One region of the Marinobacterium sp. YM272 genome, then DNA from elsewhere that is predicted to be linked to it. Evidence: riboswitches for the same ligand, from Rfam matches in the RefSeq annotation. Region 1 holds a riboswitch; the other holds the start of a gene.
The links. A riboswitch is a leader RNA that binds a small molecule or an ion and turns the genes downstream of it on or off. The one in region 1 is predicted to bind cyclic di-GMP.
Positions count from the first base shown of each region.

Region 2: it holds a riboswitch for cyclic di-GMP, as region 1 does, so the genes downstream of both, ACQUQP_RS07355 (HDOD domain-containing protein) here and ACQUQP_RS13105 (Ig-like domain-containing protein) in region 1, are expected to answer to the same signal.

Region 1 is NZ_CP194171.1:2,950,551-2,955,984, forward strand. Features, by position in the region: gene ACQUQP_RS13095 (sigma 54-interacting transcriptional regulator) at 1-1,081, shown strand, start outside; gene ACQUQP_RS13100 (hypothetical protein) at 1,246-1,485, shown strand; cyclic di-GMP riboswitch class I at 1,955-2,035, shown strand; gene ACQUQP_RS13105 (Ig-like domain-containing protein) at 2,101-3,429, shown strand; gene ACQUQP_RS13110 (MSCRAMM family protein) at 3,496-5,434, opposite strand, start outside.
Region 2 is NZ_CP194171.1:1,601,026-1,606,459, reverse strand. Features, by position in the region: gene ggpS (glucosylglycerol-phosphate synthase) at 1-236, opposite strand, end outside; gene ACQUQP_RS07355 (HDOD domain-containing protein) at 760-2,031, opposite strand; cyclic di-GMP riboswitch class I at 2,184-2,258, opposite strand; gene folM (dihydromonapterin reductase) at 2,502-3,209, opposite strand; gene ACQUQP_RS07345 (inorganic triphosphatase) at 3,199-4,314, opposite strand; gene folX (dihydroneopterin triphosphate 2'-epimerase) at 4,357-4,731, opposite strand; gene gap (type I glyceraldehyde-3-phosphate dehydrogenase) at 5,264-5,434, shown strand, end outside.

The DNA of each region.
Region 1 (5,434 bases):
TGATTATTTCTCACTGCCGCTCGGCGACAACATCGACAACCTGGAGACGATTCTCGGTCACGCCTACGGCATCTATCATCTGCAGCAGCTGGAAAGCGACGATAAGGGCATCAACGACGAGTTCCAGATGGTGGGAACCAGCCCGCAGATGCTGTCTATCTTTGACCAGGTGCGCAAGGTCTCCAAAACCGATGCGCCTGTGCTGATCACCGGCGAGAGCGGAACCGGCAAGGAGCTGATCGCACGAGCGATCCACCAACGCTCCAAACGCAGCGCCTACCCCTTTGTTGCCGTTAATTGCGGATCCCTGCCTGAAACCCTGATCCATTCAGAACTGTTCGGCTATGAGAAAGGGGCGTTTACCGGCGCAGCCCAGCGGCGCCTGGGCCGCATAGAAGCGGCCGATCAGGGCTCGCTGTTTCTTGATGAAATCGGCGACCTGGACCTGAACCTGCAAGCACATCTGCTGCGTTTTCTGCAGGAAGGCACCATCGAGCGCCTCGGTAACAACACCCCGATGCACGTAGACACACGTGTTATTGCGGCGACAAATATCGACCTGAACAAGGCGGTTGAACAGGGTCGTTTTCGCGAAGACCTTTTTTACCGCCTCAGTGTACTGAACATCGACCTCCCTCCCCTGCGCAACCGTGGTGAGGACAAGGAGCTGCTGGCTCGCTTCTTCTTTAAAAAGTTCGCCAGCGACCACAACGGCCAGCTGCGCGGATTCACCGATGAAGCGATCGATGCGATCAACCATCACACCTGGCCCGGCAATGTGCGCGAGCTGATCAACCGTGTACGCCGCGGCATGATCATGAGTGACAACAAGCTGATCACCCCACAGGACCTTAACCTCTCCTCCGAGGTGGTCTCAAAAACGGAGCCGATCAGGACACTGAGCGAAGCGCGCTCAGAGGCCGAAAAGCGGGTGATATGCGTCACCCTGGACAGGTTCAACCACAACATCTCCCGCGCTGCCAAAGCGCTGGGAGTCTCCCGTGTGACCCTTTACCGGATGATGGAAAAACACCATCTGGACAGCAAGGAAAACGGTCAGCCTCCTCTCCAACACACGTAAACAGCGGGTCCGTACTGATCTTCACTGTACGGATCCCGTTACAAATTTACATTGCAGCCTCTCCTCCAAGCTCCCTCTTACACTAGTCATCCCTTTGCGTTCAATGCCTTAAAGACTCTGGCCCGTTAGCTGCAGTAATTTTTTGACTATGGGGAGTTTTCCACATGGAAAAACGATACCGGCGTATGTTGCTTAATCATCGCCTCATCAAACAGGACGAAGCGGAACAGGAACGTCTTCAAAGCTCCGGCGCATCCGAGGATACGCAAGACCGGAGTGCCGACACTCGGAGTAAGGAAATGAACAGAAAACGCACCTGGCGCCGCCTCAAGCCTGCCTTCCATACCATTGAGGGTTACCCGGTAGAGATCCATATCACCCTATGGGATGAAATTGAAAATTAATATAACGAAAAATTCTTGTTTCTTTTATGTAACAACTAAGATCTTACGCTGTTCTGTAAATGTAACAGTTTCAACTATTTAACCGTAGCCAAAACACCTCAAAACCTCCACAGCAAATACTAACCTCACCATTATTCGTTACAATTATTTAACATCAAAAAGCAATTAAAACCGCCCTGTAAACCAGGCTAATCAGTATTTATTTGCTCATCCCTGCCTTATCAGATTAGTTACAAAACTCCTTATTTAAAATTCTATTACTGTCCTGATATGATCCACCCAGCATTTAATCGTATCGATTAATTAACAGGACATTTTTCCGATGTAACTATTTGCTTCAGTATCACAGCCAAACCGCCGATTAGTCTTGTTTGGGCGGTTGCTGTTGTACAGCTTGCAAACCGCTCCAGATGAGCGGCAGAACAACCGTTACACGATTGAAACACACAATTTAACTGTAAAAGATCCTCTCCCGAAAAGGCAAAGCTCTCAGGAGCCGCGCAAAGTCACGGGCCTCGCGTTTCATCATCGAGGTAGCCGGATTGCCGAAGGAGACACATCTCTTTGGAATCATCGCCAGGGGATCTTGCTGAATATTAATTTCAGGAGGGCCCCATGGCATCTCGAATAGCAATGCACGCGCTGCCAAAGGCAGCCATCACCCTGTCGGTCGCGTTCGGACTGGTCCTGTCATCTCATGCCATGGCCGCAAAGCCAGAAGGCAAGGGAAAGAATTCAACGACCACTGAAAGCACCAGCCCCTCCTCTGATCCACTTTCGCTGACAACCGAGAATTACAACTTCCGCAACCTATCCGGCGACAACAGCTGTCTGGGTGAAGATGATCATCTGATCTGGGAAGCACTGGGAAGCCTTCAGCCCGGTGAAAGCTTCAGCTTTACACCCAAATACGCTGCCTGTAACTACCACCCCGCTGCCATCACGGTGCAGCTGGAATGGGAAGGTAGCGAACTGCAATTATCCAGTACGGTGCCCTACAGGGATTACTCAAGCTCTGATATTGAGCAAACCGGCAAAGCGGTAATAGCGCCGAATGTTGGCAACACGTCCCAGCTCTGTATGTTCCCCAACTACAAGGAAGAAGGGATCAACTACACCATCACCGTCACCAATGTGGGTGATACAGCGGCCAACAATATCGTTGTCGATGGCCACAGTGAAAACGATTGGGTCAGGTATTACTACAATCGCTGCGTCAATGCGGACGCCGATAACGATGGCTGGAACGATGCGTTGGAACACACCATGGGAAGCCTGGTCCGCTATATCGGCTATATCGACGGCGAATTCCAGATGGACAAACTCTGGGGGCCCAACTACCTCCGCGCACAGGCCGACACCCTAAGTGCACACGATGAAGTCGACAGCTACCCGGCGGATTTTAACGATGACGGCGCCGTTGACCAGTTCGACCTGGATCGTATTGCTTTGCACCTGGGTGAGGGTAACGGCGTTCCACTGGAAGCGATCAGCCCGAACCCCAGCGACCCAGCTTACCTTTACAGCAACGTATTTGAGTGGCGCCGTTTTGACCTGGATGGGGACGGATATGTCTCCCAGTCCGATATAGACATCGTCGCCTCTCTAGTCGGGTACATATTACCGATGACTGAAGACATCATTGCACCGACAGCACGAGTTGTGTATCCCGCAGACAATGGCACCATAGCAAAAGGCGGTTATACCCTGATCAAGGGCCATGTCTGGGATAACGCAAGTATTGTACAGGTGGACTACATCGTGAACGGCCGGACCGAGTGTTCTGCTACTCGCCCGTCGCCAAACTGGGGAACGACCTCACCGTTCTATTACTGCGGCTGGCAGGTTCCCAAAAAGCAGGGAACCCATGATATTGAGATCCAGGTGCAGGATGCGGCGGGTAATATCAGCAGCAGCGGTATTGTTCAAGTAATCGCGCAATAAGCGGTAACAACATGAAGGGCGGGATATACCCGCCCTTCTTACTTTGAAGTTACAGGAACTACCGCATCACGGATCGATAGTGATTTCGCAGATCAGCGTCACGGTCGGGTCGGTCGGCAGCAAGTCGTACACTGTCAGGCTTCCGTCCCCATCGGCTTCGGTTCCACCGTTATACTCGTTACCGTCGGTATCGGTGCACTTGATGGTTGAGGCGGTACCGCCTACAACCTGCGAGTCAACCGATACGGTAACATTTGTCAGCGGTGTATTGCTGAAGCTAACAGTTGCTTCATTACCATCACCACACTCGGATGCCAAGCTAACCGTTACATCCTTGGCTTCTTCTGCGTCAGCCACATAGCCGTCCGGTACATCTTCCGTTACGGTGTAATCACCGATGCCCTCGAGGCTACTAACCAACAGGCCTTCGTAGCAGGCTTCACCGTTAGCGTCGGTCACAACATCGACACCATCAGCAGCCAGATTACCGCCGGTAATGGTAAAGGTCACACCCTCGTGAGCCTGATCTCCGCCTCCATCAGCTGCATGCTTGCGGGTTTTGGTGATCTTGATAGCACCAAGTAGACGCGGGTTAACGAAGGTCCGGTTCAGCGCGGGGGTATTTTCACCGGTGTCACCCAAGCCTACAACGATGCCACACTGCGGTCCTTCAGCATCCTGATACTGACCAGGCAACGGATTGGTTTCCACCACACAGTAAGTAGCTGTGGTTTCACCTTCTGGCGGCAGGATACCGCTGATAGTACACACGCCATCGGCAGCCTCACCGGCTCCAGTTACGCAGCTCAATCCGGTGCTGGCACCCGGCGCCCCATCTACATCATTCGTCAGCGTGAAGGTCCAGCCATTCAGCAGAGTACCTTCGTCATCCTCTTTCTGGATATTGACTGAACCGGGAATACGGGGGTTAACGAAGGTACGGTTAAGCGCAGGGATATCTTCGCCTGTGTCACCCAAGCCTACGACGATGCCACATTGGTCAGCCGCACCCTCATACTGACCAGGCAACGGATTGGTTTCCACTACACAGTAGGTGGCTGAGGTTTCACCTTCCGGCGGCAGGATACCACTGATGGTACAGACACCATCGGCTGCTTCACCCGCACCAGTTTCGCAGCTGAGTCCCAAGTCGACTCCTTTCGCACCGCCGTTATCGGTCCACAGAGTAAAGATCCAGCCATTCAGCAGGGAACCATCTTCATCCTCTTTCTGGATATTGACTGAACCGGGGATACGCGGGTTAACGAAGGTACGGTTAAGCGCAAGGATATCTTCGCCCGTGTCACCCAGGCCTACGACGATGCCACATTGATCAGCCGCACCCTGATACTCATCCGGTAATGGATTGGTTTCCACTACACAGTAGGTGGCTGAGGTTTCACCTTCCGGCGGCAGGATACCACTGATGGTACAGACACCATCGGCTGCTTCACCCGCACCAGTTTCGCAGCTGAGTCCCAAGTCGACTCCTTTCGCACCGCCGTTATCGGTCCACAGAGTAAAGATCCAGCCATTCAGCAGGGTGCCATCTTCATCCTCTTTCTGGATATTGACTGAACCGGGGATACGCGGGTTAACGAAGGTCAGGTTCAGCGCAGGGGTATTTTCGCCCGTGTCACCCAAGCCTACGACGATGCCACACTGTGGTCCATCCGCATCCTCATACTCATCAGACAATGGATTGGTTTCCACTACACAGTAGGTGGCTGAGGTTTCACCTTCCGGCGGCAGGATACCACTGATGGTACATACACCATCGGTAGCTTCCCCGGCGCCCGTTACGCAGCTCAACCCGGTGCTATCGCCCGGTGACCCATCTACATCCTTCGTGAGCGTAAAGGTCCAGCCATTCAGCAGGGAACCATCTTCATCCTCTTTCTGAATATTGACCGCACCGGGGATACGCGGGTTAACGAAGAAGACCTCGATCGCGTCTACGCCCGTATCACCCAATTCTACGACAATGCCACACTGGGGATCGCTA
Region 2 (5,434 bases), 1.3 Mb from region 1:
TCGGACACCGGCTGCAACGTAGCGCCATCGATGACCGTGGCACCCACATCACAAATAATATACTCCGGCTCGGGAATCCCAGGATCGGAGAGCAGCGGCATCACCGCCTCAAGGCCACGCCCGGTAACAAAGACCAGGCGAATCCCCGGGTGGGCATTGATCAGTTGATAAAGGCGCGCCCTGTCATCGGGGTTACCGCTGAGAAAAGTACCATCGAGATCGGTCGCTAAAATCATATTTTGGACTCCTTCACGTGGATAGAGGCCGGACGCGGCAGAAAACCGGAACCCTCGGTCAGCCACTTGGCGGCAGGCGGGTTCGACGGTTTGAAACAGCGCAGGTTTTCCAGAACCTGCCATCTTATGCACAAAAACAGTGCAGGCAGGCCTGACGGAAAACCGACATCCGGAATGAGAATAGGGTATGAAAGGCTGGAATGGGGTGAAGACAGGCTTGAGGAGCGACCCACCCAAGCGGTGCGCGCTGGCGTAGAGATAAAACTTGAAGGGGTATTTCGATTACAAATCAAATACATAACTTGCCAGCAAGCCGATATGTTCGAAGATGCTGATCGGCTCTACCCAGCGTGGCTGCTTAGCGGCGACGTGTCAACGTGGCCCCAGCATTCAAAGCAACCTCTGTTATTACCTCCTGTTAGAAAAACGACGCGCCCGGGGATGTTCTCCTCGTACGTTTAGGGAATATGCAATTTGCGAACCACCGCTTGGGCGAGCGGTGGTCTGGCAGGAAGGGAAATACTCAGGCTGACTCGGCCTGTTCAGACTTGCGCATCCGGACACGATAGGCATTGGCGGCCATCTTCCAGCCCGGCAACTCCCCTTTCAGATCCAGGCGCTCGATATATCCCTCGCTCAGCGTCGCGGACAGGTCGACCCCGAGCTCGTTGTCGATGGTCGGCAGCAACGCATCGGCGATATGCACGGCACAGAGCGGGCTAAAGGTTTGACCGACTGACTCCTCCGGAGAGTGGTGCAGCATCACCGCCTCCACCACCTGAGGTGACAGGTTCCACATATCCAGCAGATAGGCACCCAGCTCCGCGTGAGTCACGCCATACGCCATGCGCTCCACCAGATGCAGCGGCTGCTTCTTGCGTGCCGCAAAACGCAGCACCTTGAGGTATCCCTCACCCTGCTCGGCGGCGAGCATCAACATGCCGATATCGAGCAGCAGTCCTGCCAGGAACGCCTGATCCTTGATCGCCGGGTTCCCCTTGGCGAAAGGTGTGGCAATCTCCTGGGACAGACGTGCCACGCTGAGGGCACGCTGGTTCATTTTATCGAAGGAGAAAAGTTTCCAGCCATCTCCCTGCGGGTAATGGGCGTTGAGATGCCCGGCAAGTGCAAGACCACGTACCGTGCGCACGCCCAATAGCGTCAGCGCTTCTGTCAGGCTTGAAATGTGCCGGCTCAGGCCGAAGTAACTGGAGTTCACCAGCCGGATTATCCGCGCCGCCAGGGCCGGATCACGCTCAACGATCAGGGCGATATCACGGGTGCTGGTGCGCTCACTGCTCAGCGCGTTACTCAGTTCCCGGTAGATCGAGGGGGATGAGGGAAGCCGGCGGAAAGCGGCAAAGGAGCGCACCACCTTGTCACGGTAGAGCTGACGGGTCACCTGAACCGTCTGCTCAACGGAGCTTACGATCTCGGCAATACTCGCGCCCTGGAAAATGGAGCGGTGCACCACATCCAGGGCTTTCGCCAGCTTAGCCGAGCTGAGTGGCGGAGAGAGCAGAATACGGGCGACTTTCGGCTTGACCTCTCCCACCTGCTTGAGGATACCGATCTCGCGCTCAAAACTGGAAATGGCGCCTACGATGACGGCGTCAAAGGCGGTCTGCCGCAACAGCTGGAGGGCAACACGGGGATCATCACTGCGCACCACATCCCAGTTACAGCCTTCCTGCACGAGGCCACTGCCCCAGGTTACAAATGCAGAGTGTGGATCGATCAATAGAATTTTCAGTGGCCCGGAATCCTTGGTGCCACCTGTGTCAGCCCTGTCCATATCGCGCTCGTCAATTAATCGGTACCCGGCGATAACCGGCGCACCTGTAACCCACAGACTCGCTCAGAGCAGTTGTCAGTTCTGAGCGTCTCCCAAAGTAAAAAGCATACTTCAGATCCTCAGAAGTGGTGGACTCTTCTAGTTCACTCTCCTTCGACAGCCCGGCCATCCCAAAGGGATCCGTGACTTTGCGTCACCCGATTGCTCGGGGTTTGCCTTTTCGAGAAAGGATCCGGATTAATGATGATCAGAGGGAGCAGACACGCGTTACCACGCAGTGCTTGGTAACCACTCCCTGTTTAGGGGAATATAGCACAAGGCTGTTCGAAGAATGAACAACGTTGCCATTTAACTCCACTAAATCCCTGTCTGGCATCAAGGCGACGGGCGCCCTGCAGATCCGTCTATGTATCAAAACCGATACAACTGAATAACGGATTATGCCTAAGTCCTTTTATTCCACTCGTCGATCAGCGGGGTTTGACGTTACGTCCGCCATTAAGTTCCATACAACTCCCCGTGACGTAGGGGTTATCCAGCAGATAGCGAACCGCCTGGTAGACCACTTCAGCGCCGGGTTCGATCCCGAGGGCAGATTTTTTCAGGGTTTTCTCACGATAGGCCGCATCGTCATCCGGGTTAAACAGGATCATCGAGGGCGCAATACTGTTGACCTTCACATCAGGCGCCAACAACCCTGCAAACGAGAGCGTCATATTTTCCAGTGCCGCTTTCGTGGCGGCGTACGCGATGTGCCTCGCGGAGCCCTGCCCCGCAACCCAATCCGTCATATGGATGATGTCGCCCTGACGGTCCGCGCCGAACCAGCGTCGGGCGGCCTGATTGATCAGATAAGGCGCCTGCATGTGCACCATCATCATCTGCTGCATCGCCTCTGCACCCTCGCTGTCATCCATCCAGGTTGAGGCATTGTGAATAATTGCCCGTAACCGCAGAGCGCGCCGATCGATATCGGCAATCAGCGCTTCGATCCCCTCGACGGTGGAGAAATCAGCCAGCAGCACCTCAACGCCCTCCAGAGGTTCGCCCGCCCACTCCTGCCGGTGGGAACGGCAGGTGATCATGACGTTAAAGCCATCCTCGACCAGGCGCTTCGCACAGTGCAGCCCCAGCCGTTGAGCGCCGCCGGTAATCAGCACCCAGGATTTAGTCTCCATGACACTCCTTTCTCAGACTTTCAAACAGGCTGATCTCTTCAGCACTCAGGCTGACGCCCTGCAATTTTTTCTGCTCTTTCTGCGCCCGCCCAGGCTGATGCCACCGCAGTAACCACTGCGAGAGACTGAGGGTTAAAAGCCCCCAGTCACAGCCCCGCTCCAGCAATGCCAAAGCGGCCTGGGCGCTCGATTTTTGCGAAACAGAAAGATCGAGACAGGCCAGAGCGCGCTGCAAGCGTACAATTCGATCCACACTGTCAGGCGGGAAATCCTCCCCCAGACGGATCGCCAGACCACTGAACACACGCAGATAATCCAGCGTCCTTTCAACCTGTGCCAAAGCCCGGGAATCGCCCATCGCCAGCAGTTCCGAATCGGTCAACGCCAGGCTGAGCAGGTAGCGACAGAGTTCGGTCAGCGCGTCATCGACAGGCAGCTCGGTCACCCGCTCCCGAAGCACCGGCGGAAGTGGCCTTCGCCCCGCCTCCACCAGCCGATAGCCCCGCTCAGCCTTGGCACTGTCCCAGGGCATAACGGGGAGCTCGCGGGCAACCTCCATGGCAAATTCCAGCAGCGCTTCCTGGGGACCCTGGCGCAACTCCAGCTCCAGCTCCCTGAACGGTTCGATACGCTCAGGAGTACGTGCATCACCCCGGTCCAGCGCCACCTCGATTTCCACCGGCTCGCCGTCGCGACGCCATTGCAGGGAGCCCTTGGTACGGGTGAAATCGGTGCGAAACAGCGGCGTCAGCTGCTCAAGGACCCTGGCATCCACGCCGGATGGCAGGTCGAACTCAAGCAGACGTTCGGGCTCCAGCAGCTCCTGCTGCAGATACCAGTCCCACTCGGCACGTACAGACAGTCCGGCAAGGCTGTCACCGCGGCCCTTGAAGGTTTGAATCACCTGGTCGCCATCCCGCCGCAGACGCAGGGCGAACCCCGCGCGATCAAGCGCCAGATCGGGCGTATCGAAGTACTGATTAGTGAGTTCGACCTGCTGCCAGTGACCAACAAGCCGCTGCGCAAACACCGGCAGCGCCGACAGCTCCAGCGTCAGGGAAGCGGACAGGCGCAGCTTGATTTCCGTTTCGGTCAATACGCCCACATCAGCCTCCCCCGCAGTTAAAACGCTCGACTCCAAGCCTGCTCAATCGCGGCGATCGCACAGCGTGATCGATACCGAATCAGCAAAGCGCAGTGCGTGCGGCTTATCCACCTCGACCTGGGCAAAGCAGACCATCGGATCCTCCATCACCAGTGCCAGCACCTCGCTGACCAGGCGCTCCAGCAGCAGGAACTTGCCATCTTCGACATGGTTGATGATCGCCTTGTTGATGGTGCGATAGTTCAACGCATGATCGATATCGTTGTGCTCGATAGCACTGCGCACCCGGTACCGTACCAGCACATTGATAATCACGTCCTGGAGCTTCTGTTTCTCCTCATCGTTAATGCCGATGTAGGTTCGCAAACGCAGATTCTTGATTCTGATCGTCGCCTGTCCCGGCTCCGCCTGATTCATACACCCTTCCCTATCAACTGCTGACATTCCTCACACTCTGCGTTCGGATAACGCAAAGGCTTGAACATCATACACATATGCCATGCCGCTATCACAACGGCAAAGCGCCCTGACGACAGCCCATGTTCGACCAGCGATCTACGTACCCAGATCCCTGACCGATCAACCCAGCAGCATACCGCCCCCTGGCAAAGCCGCTGACAAACTCTCTGTTGCAGTCAATCAAGCCACCTAATCTCATCTACACTTTAAGTCAGGCAGCGATAGGGCGATCAACGGCTACAGGGAATATGTAAGTAAATTACGTACTGCCAGCCAGAGTCTCCTCGCCGGGTTCCGCCAGGCAGACAGCAGAGCCACAGGCTCTCAGACACAAAAAAACAGCAAACCTGCCGATAAAACAAAACTGTTCAGTGAGTTAGCAGCCCCTTCTCGAAACAAATTTACGTAACTTAAACAAAATAAAGTTGACAATACCGCGCTTACAAACCCTATAATTACGTAAGTTTTACAATATTTTCAGAGGTGACCCATGACTATCCGTGTAGCAATCAACGGCTACGGCCGTATTGGACGTAACGTTCTGCGTGCACTCTATGAGTCCGGCAAGCGCGATAAAATAGAGATCGTCGCAATCAACGACCTGGGCGACGCGGACATCAATGCTCACCTCACACGTTTCGACAGTGTGCATGGCCGCTTT